4 regions of the Pseudoalteromonas issachenkonii genome follow, and region 1 is predicted to be linked to each of the others. Evidence: predicted binding sites of a transcription regulator. Region 1 holds the regulator's gene; each other region holds the start of a gene.
The links. Region 1 encodes sigma-54, which starts transcription at its own class of promoters, with help from an activator protein. Its sites were predicted from a motif close to GTTGGCACGNNNNTNGNNT; they were not measured.
Positions count from the first base shown of each region.

Region 1 (4,188 bases):
ACCGTCAACTGGTGTTAGAGGGTAATGTAACCGCTCAAAACTTAGTAGATAACGCCATGATCGATACGATCACCGCCCAGACCATCAATGTTGATATAAAACTATTAACCATGCAATCACAGCAGCCTGTCGTTATTACAGGACCTAATTTAAAAATCACAGGTAAAGGCCTTGAGGCCGATTTAAAAACCGAGGTGATTAAACTTATTAACCATACGCGAACCCTATATTATGACCAATAACCTATTTAAAATTTTAATTGTTCCCTCACTATTAATTGCTTTTAACAGTAATGGCGCTGAACCTGCTGAAGCCCCCGCTGCTAATCAAATTTCAATTAGTGCAGATAAGCAAGAAGGTCAATTAAAAGAAAACGTAGGCATTTTTGAGAAAAATGTTGAAATTATTCATGGTAATCGCCGTATCACAGCTGACCGTTTAGAAGTGCATAAACGCGATGACCTAGGCGATAACAAACAGTTATTAATTGCCACAGGCAGCCCTGCATATTTTGAAGAAACACAAGCTGATGGCACCATAATGAGCGCCAGTGCTAATGAAGTGCGTTACGATGTGTCGCTGCGTTTTTTAACCTTAATCGGCGATGCAAGCATTGCTCAAGCAGGTCAAAAAATAACAGCTAAAAGTATCACTTACGATATCGAGCAGCAGTTAATTAGCGCAGAAAAAGACGAAAACTCAACAGACCGTGTACACACTATTTTAGTCCCTGTTGAAAATAAAAAAGAAGATGATAAAGGTCAACCATGAGCACATTAAAAGCAGAGCTATTAGCTAAAAGCTACAAAGGTCGTGAAGTTGTAAAAAACGTTGGCCTAGAGGTTGAAGCTGGCAGTATTGTGGGGTTACTTGGCCCTAATGGTGCAGGTAAAACCACCACTTTTTATATGATTGTAGGCCTTGTGCCTAGCGATAAAGGCAAAATATCAATTGATGATAAAGATATTACTTTATTACCGATGCACAGCCGAGCGCGTTTAGGGATTGGTTATTTACCGCAAGAGTCGTCTATTTTTAGAAAGCTGACTGTTTATCAAAACTTAATGGCTATCTTAGAAACACGTAAAGAATTAAATAAACAACAACGCGAAGATACCTTAAATAATTTACTTGATGAATTTAGCATTCAGCATATCCGCGATAGTCAAGGTATGGCTTTATCAGGTGGTGAACGTCGCCGCGTTGAAATTGCTCGCGCGTTAGCAGCAAACCCTAAATTTATCCTTTTAGACGAACCCTTTGCGGGGGTTGATCCTATCTCAGTATTAGATATTAAAAAGATTATAGAGCATCTTAAAAACCGAGGAATTGGCGTATTGATCACAGATCACAACGTACGCGAAACTCTTGATGTTTGTGAAAAAGCCTACATAGTTTCTCATGGGGAGTTAATTGCATCAGGCACTCCAGAATATGTATTAAACGATAAAACAGTACGCGATGTTTATTTAGGCGAGCAGTTCAAGCTCTAATATGTGTGTTATTCCACTAAGCATCTGCTAAGATTAATTATACTTAGGTCTGTTGACCTTTCAAGGTTGAATTTGCAGCAGTCTGTTTGGTATTTAGGCAAGGCAGAGCCTATGTGGTGTGGTATTCCCCATAAATAGGCGATAACGCAGCATCAATGCCAAACAGGCGCTGCCCTTCGGGTTCTGCCTAGGGACGATTTACTCTTTGTTGCTCGGTTTTGACTTAGCCCACTAGGTTACAAACCTCGCGCCGCAATTAAACCGCCCCTAGTTTGAACAAATTTTAATCCGTAAAGGTCAACAGACCGTAATTTAAAAGGATTGTTAGAGATACATGAGGCAATCATTACAGCTGCGCATGGGCCAGCAACTTACAATGACTCCACAGTTGCAACAAGCAATTCGCTTATTGCAACTCAGTACATTGGATCTCCAGCAAGAAATTCAAGAAGCGCTCGATAGCAACCCCTTGCTTGAAGTTGAAGAACACGATTACAGCGAAGACACTGCAGGTAAAAACGAACAAAAAGCCGATAACGATGACTTAACGCTAAGTGCCTCAGCTGACGATAAACCTAGCGAGTATGAGCAAGATAGCGGCGAAGCAATGACCAAAGACACTATTAGCGATGATATGGCTATGGATGTTACTTGGGATGAATATATGAGCGCTGCGCCTGCCTCTTCATCGGGCCCAATGCCAGAAGATGAATCTATTTATCAAGGCTCTTCGACTGAAACGCTGCATGAGTATTTAATGTGGCAACTTCAACTGACGCCGTTTAGTCCTACCGATGAAGCGATAGCTATTGCAATTGTAGAAGCTGTAGACGACTCAGGGATTCTAACCCTTAGCTGTGAAGAAATATTAGAAAGCTTTAACCAAGAAAACGACGGCGAAGATGAAGTTGAACTTGACGAAATAGAAGCGGTACTAAAGCGTATTCAACTATTTGATCCAGTGGGAATAGCCGCGCGTAGTTTACAAGAGTGCTTGTGTATTCAGCTAAATCAATTTGATAAAGACACACCTTTTTTAAACGAAACAAAAATGATCTTAACCGATCATATTGATTTACTTGCTGCACGTGACTATCGCACGTTAATGAAAAAAACAAAGCTTAAAGAAGATGAGCTTAAAGAAATCATGACGTTGATTCATACGCTCAGCCCAAAACCGGCAGACACTATTGTCAGAGAAGAGTCTGAATACGTTATTCCTGATGTGTCGGTTAAAAAAGTTAAAGGTCGTTGGGTAGTTGAATTAAACCCAGATAGCATGCCTAAGATCAGAGTAAATAGCCAATATGCAGCTATGTCGCGTACGGTTAAATCAAGTGGTGATAGCCAGTTTATTCGCTCGCACTTACAAGAGGCTAAATGGTTTATAAAAAGCTTAGAAAGTAGAAATGACACGCTACTTAAAGTAACCAACTGTATTGTGCAGCAGCAACAGGCCTTTTTTGAACACGGTCCTGAGGCTATGAAGCCTATGGTGCTTAACGATGTGGCTGAAATGGTGGAAATGCATGAGTCGACTATATCGCGTGTTACTACGCAAAAATACATGCATACACCACGTGGCATTTTTGAGCTTAAATATTTCTTTTCAAGCCATGTAAGTACTGAAAATGGTGGCGAATGTTCATCAACAGCAATACGTGCATTAATTAAAAAATTAATCGCTGCAGAAAACTCAGCTAAACCATTGAGTGATAGTAAAATTGCAGATATATTGGCAGAGCAAGGAATTAAAGTAGCGAGGAGAACCATTGCAAAATATCGCGAATCTCTAGCTATTCCCCCGTCTAATCAACGTAAAAGTTTGATTTAAGGCGTACAACAAAGAGGAAAATGTTTATGCAACTGAATTTAACTGGTCGCCATGTAGATATTACCGACTCGCTTAGAGACTACGTAAATAGTAAATTTTCGAAGTTACAGAGGCACACTGATCACATAACGAATGTGCACGTTATTCTCGATGTAGAAAAACTAAACCAAAAAGCTGAAGCAACCGTTCATGTTAGTGGCGCTGAGATTTTTGCCTCTACTGAGCATCAAGATATGTATGCCGCTATAGACTCGCTCATTGACAAGCTAGATCGTCAAGTAATTAAACACAAAGAGAAACTTGCTCGACACTAACACTATGAAACTAAGCTCACTTATCTGTCAGGACTGCAGTAAAGCTGCGGTCCTTTTTAATAGTAAAAAAAGAATTTTAGAATTTATCAGTGAATTGGCTCACAATAAGCTGCCCTATTTAACACAACAAGATATTCTTAATGCATTAACTGCAAGAGAAAAGCTTGGAAGTACAGGCATTGGTCGAGGCATTGCTATTCCACATGGTCGCATGAGTGGTGCTCAAGAGCCCCTTGCTTTGATTTTAGTGAGCGAAACAGCTATTAATTTTGATGCGATTGATAACCGACCGGTTGACATTTTTGTCGCGTTAATTGTTCCCGATGGCGATAATCAGCAGCATTTGAAGACGCTAGCCACGATTGCTGATAAGCTCAATGATAAAGAATTTTGTAAACAGTTACGCGCCGCCAAATCGGATAGCGAACTGTATCAGGTTATCGTCAGTCAATCGTAGTAATAAAGAAAGGTGATAAATGGAATTAATAATTATAAGCGGTCGTTCAGGCTCAGGTAAATCTGTGGCGTTACGCGTTGTGGAAGACTT
Region 1 covers NZ_CP011030.1:461,527-465,714, reverse strand. The annotation lists gene lptC (LPS export ABC transporter periplasmic protein LptC) at 1-242, shown strand, start outside; gene lptA (lipopolysaccharide transport periplasmic protein LptA) at 232-771, shown strand; gene lptB (LPS export ABC transporter ATP-binding protein) at 768-1,493, shown strand; gene PISS_RS02110 (RNA polymerase factor sigma-54) at 1,828-3,327, shown strand; gene hpf (ribosome hibernation promoting factor) at 3,354-3,641, shown strand; gene ptsN (PTS IIA-like nitrogen regulatory protein PtsN) at 3,646-4,098, shown strand; gene rapZ (RNase adapter RapZ) at 4,118-4,188, shown strand, end outside.

Region 2 (4,188 bases), 1.0 Mb from region 1:
CCGTATCTAAATCATACTCAATCCAGCCACCTTGCGGTACACGCTTATCAAGCTCTAATTTACCGTAACGAATACGAATAAGACGTGATACTTCCACATCTTGTGATTGCCATAAACGACGCACTTCACGGTTACGACCTTCGTTAAGCGTTACATTATACCAACGATTAATACCTTCACCGCCCATAGGCTTGATACCAGTGAACTTTGCGGGGCCATCTTCAAGTTCTACGCCACGCAGTAAGTTTTTCATTGTTTCGTCAGTGACTTCACCAAATACACGTGCTGAATATTCGCGTTCAACTTCATAGCTTGGGTGCATTAAGCGGTTTGCCAATTCACCGTCATTGGTAAACAGCATTAGGCCTGAGGTATTCACGTCTAATCGGCCTACTGCTATCCAGCGATCGCCATCAATACGAGGTAAGCGGTCAAAAACGGTTCTACGGCCTTCAGGGTCTTTACGCGTACTTAACTCGCCTTCTGGTTTGTTATACATAATTACACGACAAATTCTGTCTGCTTTTTCTTCTATTTTAACGGTATGGCCGTCAACACGAATTAAATCGGTTTCTTCAACCCTGTCGCCTAACTTAGCTACTTTACCATTTACACTCACACGATTTGCATCAATGTATTTTTCCATTTCACGGCGTGAGCCTACACCTGCACGGGCTAGGACTTTTTGTAACTTTTCACCTTGTATACTCATTCGGATGGTTCTCTCACAGAAGGATCACTTAATAACTGGGTAATTTTACTTTGCTGTTGCTCTGGCAATGCGGGTAAATCATGAAGTCCCGTTATCGAAAAATAATCTAAAAATTGTTTAGTCGTTGCATAAAGTGCCGGTTTACCGGGTACTTCTTTATGCCCAACTACTTTAATCCACTCTCTTTCAAGCAGAGTTTTAATAATATTTGAGCCAGTTGCTACACCCCGCACTTGCTCAATTTCACCACGGGTAATGGGTTGCTTGTATGCAATTAACGACAGGGTTTCGAGTAAAGCTCTCGAGTATTTAGGGGCACGTTCTTGCCATAAATTACTCAACCATGGGCTTAAACTACTGCACGCTTGAAAACGATAGCCACTGCCTACTTCAACTAAACGTATTCCACGCGTCTGATAGTGAACTTGAATGGCCTCTACAGCATCATTAATGCGCGCCATAGAAATTGCTAAGTCGTTTAAAACCGTGTCCTTAAGATGACGTTTTGATACGGGTTTGCCTGCCACAAAAATCGCCGCTTCAATGATTTCAATTAATTGTTCATCACTAATTCGCCGACCAACCATAATCACTCTAAAGTTAATAAAAACACACAGCCATCTATTATGACAGAACAACGGCAAACTAGGAAAACATATTAATAAAATAACATTTTATAGGTATAAAAAAGCCAGTGAAAAACACTGGCTTGGTATCAAGTGTATTTAATAATGTAATTTAGCTATTTTTAAATTGCTCAAGTGCATCGTCCTCTGCAACAGAATCACCATGCTTTTTGATATAGCTATTAAACTCTTTTTTACTTACTCGTTTATCTTTATTGCTGTCCATGTAACCAAAATGATTTGAAATATCATCATCGTCAGCTTCAGAAACTGAAATAAAGCCGTTGCTATCATTATCTAAGCTTTTAAAGTCATTTTCTATTTTATCAAACTTCGCAATATCAGCCTTAAATGCAGACTCACTCACTTCACTATCTGTAGCAACTTTCCCAGCATTTAGCTGCATATAAGCATCATATTCATTACGGCTTATTTGATTATCCATATTTGTATCTATATTTGAAAAGTGCTGCCAAATACTATCATCGTCGGCTTCTGTTTTAGAAATAAAGCCATCGCTGTCGTTATCTAAGCTTGCAAAATCACTGTCGATTTTTTCTAAACCTTGATTTGAAGAACAAGCGGCTAAACTCAATGCGGCTAAAACAGTAGAAGCTATCGTTAATTTTTTCATCAGACGTATCCTTGTATTAATAAATTTCAAATCTAGTAATACAAATACGATGCCAAAAAAATAAACCATTAAAATCAAACAATTAACCAAGAACAACTTCTATTACGATATTTAATAATGCAATTTTTGCAAGCTACTCTGGTAATTTTTGCAAAAAAAAAGCTCGGTAATAACCGAGCTATTTATATCTAATACGGTAATTTAGATTGCAGCGTTTTGGTAACGCTTAACAAAATCAGTAACGCTTTGGCCATTACACTTTAATGAATTTAAGTTACCAATTTGCTTACGTACTGGTTGTAAGCCTTGCTTTAATGCAGTCATACATAACTGTGTTTCTTGGTGTGAATCTTTTGCAAATACTTCTACTTTAGACACAACTGATTGCGTTGCTGCTTCTTTTTTTGCAATGTCACGGATGTCTTGACCGTTACATAGGATACTTTTTGAATAACGCGATAAATATACACCGTGCTTTGCTGCCATTTTACGAGCAGCCGAAAACCCCTCATTGGCGCTTACTACACATAAGTTAGACTCTAATTTGTTGTCTTGGCTGTAATACGTATTGCTTTGCGCAGTAGCAGTTACAGAAACAAAAAGAGAGGCGGCTAAAAGTAATTGAGTTTTCATCAGGTAGTCCTATTTGAACGAGTTAAACAAACGATTTTTGCGCATTATATAGACAACTTTTAACATATCAATTGAATATTTTATTTATTTTATTATTTAATATTGCATTTACAATGTTTAAACATTAAGCAAAAATTGATCAACATTTGTGCAGCTATTTTCTCGTTTCAGTCATGTTATGTCGCTCCAAATACTGATACAATTTAGCTAACAATGAAAATAAATTTGAAGGTAAACTTTATGAAAGTGATTTCTTTTAATATCAATGGCCTGCGTGCTCGCCTACATCAGTTACAAGCTATTATTGATAAACACCAGCCAGATATTATTGGTCTTCAAGAGATAAAAGTGCACGATGAAGCATTTCCGCTAGACGATGTACAAAAAATGGGTTATCACGTTTATTTTCATGGACAAAAAGCGCATTACGGTGTGGCAATGTTATGCAAAAAAGAGCCTAAGTCGGTATTAAAAGGCTTTTCCACCGACACAGATGAGTCGCAAAAGCGAATGATCAGCGTTACCGTAGAGCAAGAAAATGGCCGTGACCTGCATGTCATGAATGGCTACTTCCCGCAAGGCGATAATATCAACCACGAAACTAAATTCCCTTATAAACGTCAATTTTATCAAGACTTAATGACTCACCTAAATAGTCATTACACGCCTGATCAAGATGTAATTGTAATGGGCGATATTAATATCTCTCCAACCGATTTAGATATTGGTATTGGTGAGGTAAACGCAAAACGCTGGTTAAAAACCGGAAAATGTTCATTTCAACCCGTTGAGCGTGAATGGCTAGCAACGTTATTAAACTGGGGCTTTAAAGACACCTTTAGAGAGCAAAACCCAGAAACTAACGATCAATACTCGTGGTTTGACTACCGCTCTAAGGGTTTTGTTGATAATCGTGGACTAAGGATTGATGTGGTTCTGGCAACGCATGACTTAGCAGCTCGCTGTATCGACACCGGTATAGATTACGAATTACGTGCTATCGACAAGCCTTCAGATCATGCGCCTATTTGGTCTGAGTTTAATTAACGATTATGCTAAGCGTGCAATTACAGGCATTACTGTGGATTGGTGTTATTGTTATTGGCTTTTTAAGTGTTAATAAATCAACATACGCCAATTTATTTAATACGCCAGCAAGGCAAACCGGTGTGTTTGCCTGCGCGCTGGTGCTCGCTTTACTATGGCGTATAAAAGCCGGTATTTTACCTGGTCTTGATCTTCATATATTGGGCATTACTGCTGTTACGCTGATTTTAGGCTGGCGTCTGGCTATTTTAAGTTGTGTATTAGCAACAGCTCTGCTAACTGCTTTTGGACAAATAGCATTCGAGCTGATTGCGGTAAAATTACTAATAAGTGCGTTTATTCCAGTATTATTAAGCTACTTTGTATTTATGCTTTGTTACCACTACTTAGCGCGGCACTTTTTTATCTATATATTTGTTTGTAGCTTTTTAACGGCTGGTGTCGTTGCTTGCGTTAACATTATACTCGGGGGTGTTTTTTATTACGCAATTGGCGAATATAATTGGCATCAGCTAACAGAAAACTACATTTATCTC
Region 2 covers NZ_CP011030.1:1,480,776-1,484,963, reverse strand. The annotation lists gene rluB (23S rRNA pseudouridine(2605) synthase RluB) at 1-712, opposite strand, end outside; gene scpB (SMC-Scp complex subunit ScpB) at 709-1,299, opposite strand; gene PISS_RS06855 (EF-hand domain-containing protein) at 1,451-1,972, opposite strand; gene PISS_RS06850 (hypothetical protein) at 2,174-2,605, opposite strand; gene xthA (exodeoxyribonuclease III) at 2,846-3,652, shown strand; gene PISS_RS06840 (energy-coupling factor ABC transporter permease) at 3,658-4,188, shown strand, end outside.
Region 2: PISS_RS06855 (EF-hand domain-containing protein) is a predicted target of sigma-54. The motif match lies at 2,011-2,029, and genes of this name have one in related genera.

Region 3 (4,188 bases), 1.1 Mb from region 1:
AATATAATGTGATATACCACACGCTTTATAAAGGAATAAACATGAGTCAAAACGTTGCAGACTTAATGACACCTAACCCATTCTCAGTGAATATAAAAAGTACTTTGCACGACGCACATAATTTAATGAAAGAAAAAAATGTTCGTCACATTCCCGTTATCGACGAAGATGGCGCATTTGTTGGCATGCTTACGCAAAAAATTATGGTCGCCAAAGTAATGGGGATCATGGCTACTTTTGGCGCAAATGCACTACAACGCAAAGAAAAACTCACAAAAGTAGAAGATATTATGGTGAGTGACTTTATTAGTGTCACTCCAGCCCAGCCATTATCAGATGTGGTTAAGTTTTTTGTAGAGAATCGCCATGGCTGTATGCCTGTGGTTAGCGAGCAAGGTCAGCTGGTAGGTATTTTAACCTCTTCTGATTTTGTGCGTTTAGCTGCGGCGCTATTATCTTAACTTAATAGCACAATAAAAAACCTGCGTTTTGAATTTACTCAAAGCGCAGCTATTTTTATAAACAAATACCTACCCAGAAGCCTCTTCATATATAGCTAAGTCACTAACAGCCTGTTATGGTAAGCAGCTCTTTTCAGCAGTTATCACTAAAAGGTAATTTGTTATATGGCTAATCAATTAAATGTACTGGGAACTCGCCTACAACTATGTTGTGGCAATGGCGGCTATACTCGCGAAGGGTTTTGCTATGTGCCAGATTCAGACTTTGGTAATCACAGTGTGTGCGCCATTATGACCGACGAATTTTTGCAATTTTCTAAGGCGCAAGGTAACGATTTAATTAGCCCAAATCCTTTGTATGATTTTGCTGGCTTAAAAGCTGGCGACAAATGGTGCTTGTGCGCAGTGCGTTGGTACCATGCCATTGCTGCGAACGTTGCTCCTCCTGTTGTACTTGAAGCAACAAACCAAAAAGCGCTAGATATTATTCCCCTTGAAGTATTAAAAGCACATCAATATACCGGGTAATGATTTGAGCGCTCAGCTTGCAATATTAAAGTATTATAACCACCCTTTATGTTTAAAAAATAAATAAGGGGCAAAGCCCGACAGCAACATAATGCCAATTGCAAATGGATAACCCCATTCCCATTGTAGCTCAGGCATTATATTAAAATTCATACCATACACACTAGCCACTACTGTAGGCGGTAAGAAAACCACTGAGGCAATAGAAAAGGTTTTAATAATTTGATTTTGTTCAATATTAATAAAGCCTTGTGTTGAATCCATCAAAAAGTTCACCTTGTCGAACAAAAAGGTACAGTGCGACATTAAAGTTTCTATATCGAGTACAATTTCTCGAAGAGATTCGCGCTCATCATTTTGCGCGCCTATACGGCGTATTAAGAACGAAATATTGCGTCGCGTATCCATTAAACATAAACGCACTTTACCATTAGCATCTTCTAAGCGAGCTATGCGACCAACCGCCTCTTCTAAGTCTGAGTTATCTTCTTCAAGTACATAAGCACTGAGCTTCTCTAATTGATGATGCATGTCTTCGAGCATATCCGCGTGGTTTTCAACTTTTTGATCAAATAAAGTGATTAATAATTGTTTTGCTGTATCGCATGCCACCTGACCTTTGCGCGCTCTTAAGCGCAGTAGTCTAAAATCAGCCAATTCCTCATCACGAATAGTAAGTAAGCAATTGTTTTGCAACAAACAAGCTACCGTTACAGTATTAAATCGCCCTTCATTAGGTGACATAAACAATGCATGCACATGTAAACCTTCATTATCGATAAAGCACCTAGACGACGTTTCAATCTCTTCTACATCTACCGAATCTGGAAAAGTTATATTGAGCGTTTTTGCAAGCGCATTTTGCTCCTGCGGTGTTGGATTAATAGTATCAATCCAATGTGCATTCTTTATGGATACTTCAACAGGGGTATCAGGTAAAGGCGCTAACTCTTTGATCACTCCTTGCTCGATGGAAAAAAACCTCAACATACACTTCTCCTTTAATGAATCTTTAAGTTGAGTATATGTAACAGGACATTAATCAACAATGATAATACCTTCATTATAACCACTATAAAGGGCACGCTATTCGCTAACACTTTAAAGTACTGCTGTTTTGCAGAATTTACAAAAAAGTGCATATTTTTCATATGCACTTAATCTTACTGCTTTATCAAGTACTATAAATAAAAATTAAACTGCTATTTTTCAGTTAGTTAAAACTATATCACTATCGGCATGACGATTGCTTCTATAAATATAAGAGGTGTTCGTTATCGCAATTTAAATACTCACTAGAGTAAAGCGAGCACTATTTTTGAAATAGTAGGAGGAATCATGAGTAACAGTAATAATGCAAATAAAGTCGCTGAATTTACCGCTCCCGGTGTAAAAAACGAATCAGCAAATAAAGCAATATCTGTACTAGAAAATCGCATGGTAGCGCTAATTGATTTACAGCTAACTTTAAAACATATTCATTGGAATGTAGTAGGTCCAAACTTTATTGGCGTACATGAAATGCTAGACCCACAAGTAGAAACCGTCCGTGAAATGACCGACACCATAGCAGAACGTATTGCCACTTTAGGCGGCGTCCCAGTTGGCACACCAAAATCGATTGTTGAGCGTCGTACATGGGAAGATTACGCCATAGGTAAAGGCTTAGTAACTGAACACTTAGCCGCATTAGACAAAGTATATAACGGCGTTAACGGTGATCACCGTAAAGCCATAGAATCACTTGCTGAGCTTGATCCGGTATCTGAAGATATGATCATTGCGCAACTTGCAGAGCTTGAGCAATATCAGTGGTTTGTTCGCGCCCACATAGAATCATCTACTGGTCAATTGAATAGCTAATTTTTAAAGCTGTCATTTGACTTACAAAGCCCAGTAACTTGCTGGGCTTTTTTATTTTTAAACTATATTCCTCTTATTAATACACTAGAAATCCCCCTATTTAGCGCATCTAACACGTTTAGTTACTATACTTATTATTAAAGAGAACTTACTATCGACTCCTAATTATTAGCAGGGAATTTGAAGTGTTGTCGCGTCTATATAGCTTTATGCCAGGTTTACACACCTTATTTAATTATCAACGCCAATGGTTTGCAGATGATGTTAGAGCGGCATTATCGGTTGCAGCCGTTGCTTTACCTGTTGCTATAGCTTATGCGCAACTTACAGGCGTTAATGCTGCAGTTGGCCTGTATTCTTGCGTATTACCTATGATGCTTTATGCACTTTTTGGTACCTCTAAACAGCTTATTATTGGCCCTGATGCCGCAACATGTGCGGTTATTGCTGCAGTTGTTACTCCACTTGCTGCAGGCGATAGCTTTAAACATTGGCAATTAGTGATCACCATGACCGCAATGACCGGTTTTTGGTGCTTTATTGCCAGCCGCTTTAAGCTAGGTGTATTAGCCGACTTTTTATCTAAACCAATTTTAATGGGGTTACTAAACGGTGTGGCTATTACCATTATTGTTGGTCAGTTTTCTAAAGTATTTGGCTTTACCTTTGATGAACGCTACTTGCTTGAGCGTTTAGGTGGCGTTCCTACGTATTTATCGCAAACTCATATTCCCACCTTATTAATGGCTTTATTTACCCTCGGCGTTTACTTTGTGTTAAAGCGCTTAAAACCTACATGGCCAGCCTCTATGTTTGCCATTGCACTAGGTGCGGTATTCGTTTGGTTGTTTAATTTAGAGCAATTTGAAATAAAAACCATAGGCACAGTAACCGGTGGTTTGCCTATGTTTAACACCCCAGTCTTTGACGTGGGTATTATTCGAGAACTTGTTGTACCGGCACTCAACTTAGCCATAGTTAGCTTTGTCAGCATGATGCTAACAGCGCGAAGCTTTGCAGCAAAGAATGGATACGACATCGATGCCGATAAAGAATTTAGAGCCTTGGGCATCGCTAATTTAGCGTCAGCATTATCCCAAGGCTTTGCCGTTAGTGGTGCCGACTCACGCACAGCCGTAAACGACGACTCTGGCGGAAAAACCCAATTAGTTTCGATTATAGCTGCCGCTATTATTGGCGTTATCGCTCTTTTTTTAACGGCGCCGCTTGAGTTTATTCCCAGTGCTGCACTCGGGATTGTATTAATAATTGCCTCTGTTCACCTGCTTGATTTAAAGGCAGTCTGGCAATTAAAATTTAAAGATAAGCAGGCATT
Region 3 covers NZ_CP011030.1:2,736,384-2,740,571, forward strand. The annotation lists gene PISS_RS12685 (CBS domain-containing protein) at 42-461, shown strand; gene PISS_RS12690 (DUF2237 family protein) at 627-989, shown strand; gene corA (magnesium/cobalt transporter CorA) at 1,023-1,979, opposite strand; gene dps (DNA starvation/stationary phase protection protein Dps) at 2,328-2,852, shown strand; gene PISS_RS12705 (SulP family inorganic anion transporter) at 3,038-4,188, shown strand, end outside.
Region 3: dps (DNA starvation/stationary phase protection protein Dps) is a predicted target of sigma-54. The motif match lies at 2,223-2,241, and genes of this name have one in related genera.

Region 4 (4,188 bases), 1.4 Mb from region 1:
TGTCCTCTAAAAGGGAAACAATGAGCTACTAAAGAAACGCGTTAACCAACCCGGGCTTTGTGCCTCTTGAGTTTGACCCTTACCTGAATACTGAATACGCGCATTCGCAATACGATTAGACTCAACGGTATTATCAGCATTAACATCTTGTGGACGCACTAACCCCTCTAAGCGAATAAATTCTTCACCGGTATTTAGCGTTAGCCATTTTTCACCGCGAATCACTAAATTACCATTTGGTAATACTCGCATCACGTTAACCGAAATATCGCCAACTAGGCTGTTTGATTGATTTGATTTTGAGTCACCTTTAAACGACGCATCACTACCAACCCCAAATTGAATACTATCGCCACCAATATTAACCGGTAAACCACCTAAACCAATAACAGGATCGAGGCTAGCATCTGTTTGTTTATCTGTTTCTGTTTTAGCCGCTTTTGTGGCTTGGGTTGACTCTTGCAATTTAACCGTAATGATATCGCCTGTTCTAAGTGCTTTCTTATCGGCATATAAGTCATTCGATAACTGAGTACTGAATAAAGAGCCAGTTGCTACCACTGGCTCCATATTAGGCTCAGGATACATAGGTGCATAGTAGGGATCGTCCTGCACTACTTCATTATTTTGTGTAGATACACAACCGCTTAACAGTAAAGTCCCTACTGCAAATAACATGATATTACGCATACAATCCCCCAAGACTATAATTGTTGATTGATGTAGCTCATCATTTCATCAACCGCTGAAATTACCTTTGAGTTCATTTCGTAAACTCGCTGAGTTTCAATCAAATTAACCAACTCTTCGGTCACATTTACATTTGATGTTTCAAGTGAACCTTGAATAATTGTACCTAAGCCCTCAACCCCCGGGTTACCTTGAACAGGTGCACCACTTACTGCAGTTTCGGTATAAAGGTTTTGCCCTATAGGCTCAAGGCCCGACGGATTGATAAAATCACTAATAGTAATTTGACCAATAACCACGTTTTCGGCTTGACCTTTAATTCGAACTGACACTTCACCATCTTGAGATACGGTGATTGACTGTGCATCATCAGGCACATTCATTTCAGGCTGAACAACGTAACCGGCACCCGAAGTTACAACTCGCCCCTCACCGTCGGTGGTAAACTGGCCGTTACGCGAATAGGCAATATTGCCATCAGGCTGTAAAACCTCAAAAAATCCAGGACCAGAAATCATCCAATCTAATGAATTTTCAGTGGTGAGCATGTTACCTTGGGAAAAGTTTTTCTGATTAGCGACCACTTTCGTACCCGCGCCCAGCATTAAGCCTGACGGCATTTCGGTGTCTTGCGATGAGCGACCGCCTGGTTGATTAATATTTTGGTAGAGTAAGTCTTCAAAAATAGCGCGGCTTTTTTTGTAACCCACTGTACTGGCATTCGCTAAGTTATTTGATATAACCGATATATCTGTTTGTTGAGCGTCAAGCCCTGTTTTACTTATCCATAATGCTGGATTCATAATAATATCCTCACGTTATAGTTAAACGATGCGCATCAGCTGTTCTTGACGTTCGTCAATCTCTTCAGCTGTTTTCATCAGTTTTACTTGTAATTCAAATTGGCGTTGATGACTGATCATATCGACCATTTCATGCACAGGATTTACATTCGATTTTTCTAATGTGCCACCTAATACTTGTACATTGGCTGATGTTTCGACTATTTGGCCTGGTTTAGCTCTAAATAAGCCATCGTTACCCTTCTCGAGTGTAGCGTTGTTTGCATCAACTACTTTTAGCCGATCAACTTCTTCTAAAAAGTTAGCCGGTGCACCTTGAGGGCGAACTTGAATAGTGCCATCTTTGCTAAATTCAATTTTTTCAATCGGTACAGGTAATATGACTGGCCCACCTTCGCCAATAACTTGACGACCGTCGCTGGTAGTCAACATTCCTTCAGCCGTTATATTTAACGAACCCACTTTTGTATAGGCTTCATTACCAGAGGCATCCTGAACACTCAGCCATGCGTTATCACTCATAGCAATATCAAGGCTGCGACCTGTTTCAACAACACCGCCCGATGTCATGTTTGATCCTGGGCGCTCCTGCATAGCAAAAACACGAGTCGGCAAACCTTCACCGAAAGCCTGCATTGACCGTGCTTGCGCAAAATCAGATTTAAACCCAGTGGTATTCGCATTTGCCAAATTATTGGCTTTAAGAGCAAGCCCTTGCATGCTTTGTTTAGCGCCAGATGCCGCTATGTAGACCATTTTATCCATAACATCGACTCATTAAGAAATCTATGTATGAGTAAATGCAATATAAGTGCCAAATTAAATTTAAGTGTGAATAAGATTTTAGGAGAGGAATAAAAAAGGCTGCACTAAGCAGCCTTAGTAAATCAAAATATGATTATCTGATCTGAAGGATGTTCTGTTGAATAGTTGAGTTAACCTCAAGCGCACGAGAGTTTGCTTGGAAGTTACGCTGCGCACTAATCAAATCAACCAGCTCATTGGTTAAGTTTACGTTAGACTGCTCAAGAGCTGACGAATTAATGTTGCCTAGTGTGCCTGAACCTGGCTCACCCGCAATTGGTTCCCCCGAGGTCAAACTTTTTTTCCATGAAGTGTCACCTACTTGCTGCAAACCTTGTGAGTTTGAAAAGCGCACCATGGCAACTTGACCTAAGTAAGTTGAATCACCATTACTGTAAGATGCAACAACTTTTCCATCTGTACCAATATCAATACCCGCTAAGCGACCTACTGTCGCACCATCTTGCTCTAGTGCTTTCACCTCAAAGCGACTCGCATATTGAGTAGGCGTTCTATTTGCAGTACCGGCCTCATCGCGCCAATTAATCGCAATATCATCAAATTGGGCGCCATTAGATAAAATACCCGATAAATTAGCTCCGGTTAAATTAACATCAGTAAAGGTTGGACCAACATTTGGAGCACCATTAGTCGTTGCAGGCAAACCGCTAGCATCAAACCCAAAGGTACTTAGCGGGCTTGGTGTTGCTGTCGCGGCACCAGTTGCATCAAAGGGAGTTTTATCAAGCGTACCATGTACTTGCCATTCATTAGGCGCTGTTTTTACAAAAAAGAATTGTAGAACATGTGGCTCACCAAGTGAGTCATACATTGTGGTCGATGTCGAAGAGTTATAAGTAGTACTGTCTGTTGCATCAAAAGGGACAGCTATTACATCTTCTCGAGAATCGACGTTAAATGATGTATAAACGTTTGAAGTAGAGCGCGGAGAGCCCGAAGAATCTGGTATTTGTAAAGCAGATGAAGTACTAAGACTTACAGAGGTCGTATCACCACTAACTTCATCAACTGGGAAGCTTTGTAAAAAATTACCTTTAGCATCTACAACAAAGTTATCTTTATTAAGCTTAAATGCACCCGCACGCGTGTAGGTAAAGTCTTGTGCGCCTAAGTCTTGACTGGTAGCAAAATACCCCTCACCTGTGATCGCTAAATCCAGTGAATTATTAGTAAACTGCAGCGAGCCCTGATGAAACTGCTGGGCAACCATAGTGGTTTGTACACCATCACCATTTTTCGTTTTACCGGCGCTAAATACTGATGATGCGTACACATCAGCAAATTCAGCGCGAGACTCTTTAAAGCCCGTGGTATTTACGTTGGCAATATTATTGGCGGTAACATCTAAATCTTTTTGTGCGGCAGCAAGGCCTGTTAATGCAATATTGAAGCTCATAATTAACCTCTAACCTAAAAAATATTTAGCCTATTGGCTAAAAAATACATAAAATCTATTACGCGATTTCTGCGACATCAGTCAGCCTAACCGCACCTTCTTTGGTATTAATAATAATGCCGCTTGAGCCATTAATATTAACACTCTCAATATTTTTGAATGAGGCAATTGGTAAGCTAGAGAATTCGCCATCCGTACTGCCTTCAGCTTTAACATTGTATTCACCAGGAGGAAGTCGTTCACCCGCTTCGTTTTTACCATCCCATGCAAAGCGAACCGCACCTGCAGGCTGCGTGCCTAAATCAATAGTTTTAACTAATTGCCCTGATGCATCTTCAATACGAAGCGTTAAATTGTCTACCGGCTTTTCAGCAACAATCGCTCCCTTTACCTCACCCGACTCATTAAGCTCAAGTGTGTCAGACTCCAGCAGCGCTTGCTTACCAACCAGTGTTGATGCTTGCAATGCTGAAT
Region 4 covers NZ_CP011030.1:2,486,538-2,490,725, forward strand. The annotation lists gene flgH (flagellar basal body L-ring protein FlgH) at 7-690, opposite strand; gene flgG (flagellar basal-body rod protein FlgG) at 705-1,493, opposite strand; gene PISS_RS11560 (flagellar basal body rod protein FlgF) at 1,515-2,258, opposite strand; gene flgE (flagellar hook protein FlgE) at 2,392-3,714, opposite strand; gene PISS_RS11570 (flagellar hook assembly protein FlgD) at 3,773-4,188, opposite strand, start outside.
Region 4: PISS_RS11560 (flagellar basal body rod protein FlgF) is a predicted target of sigma-54. The motif match lies at 2,294-2,312, and genes of this name have one in related genera.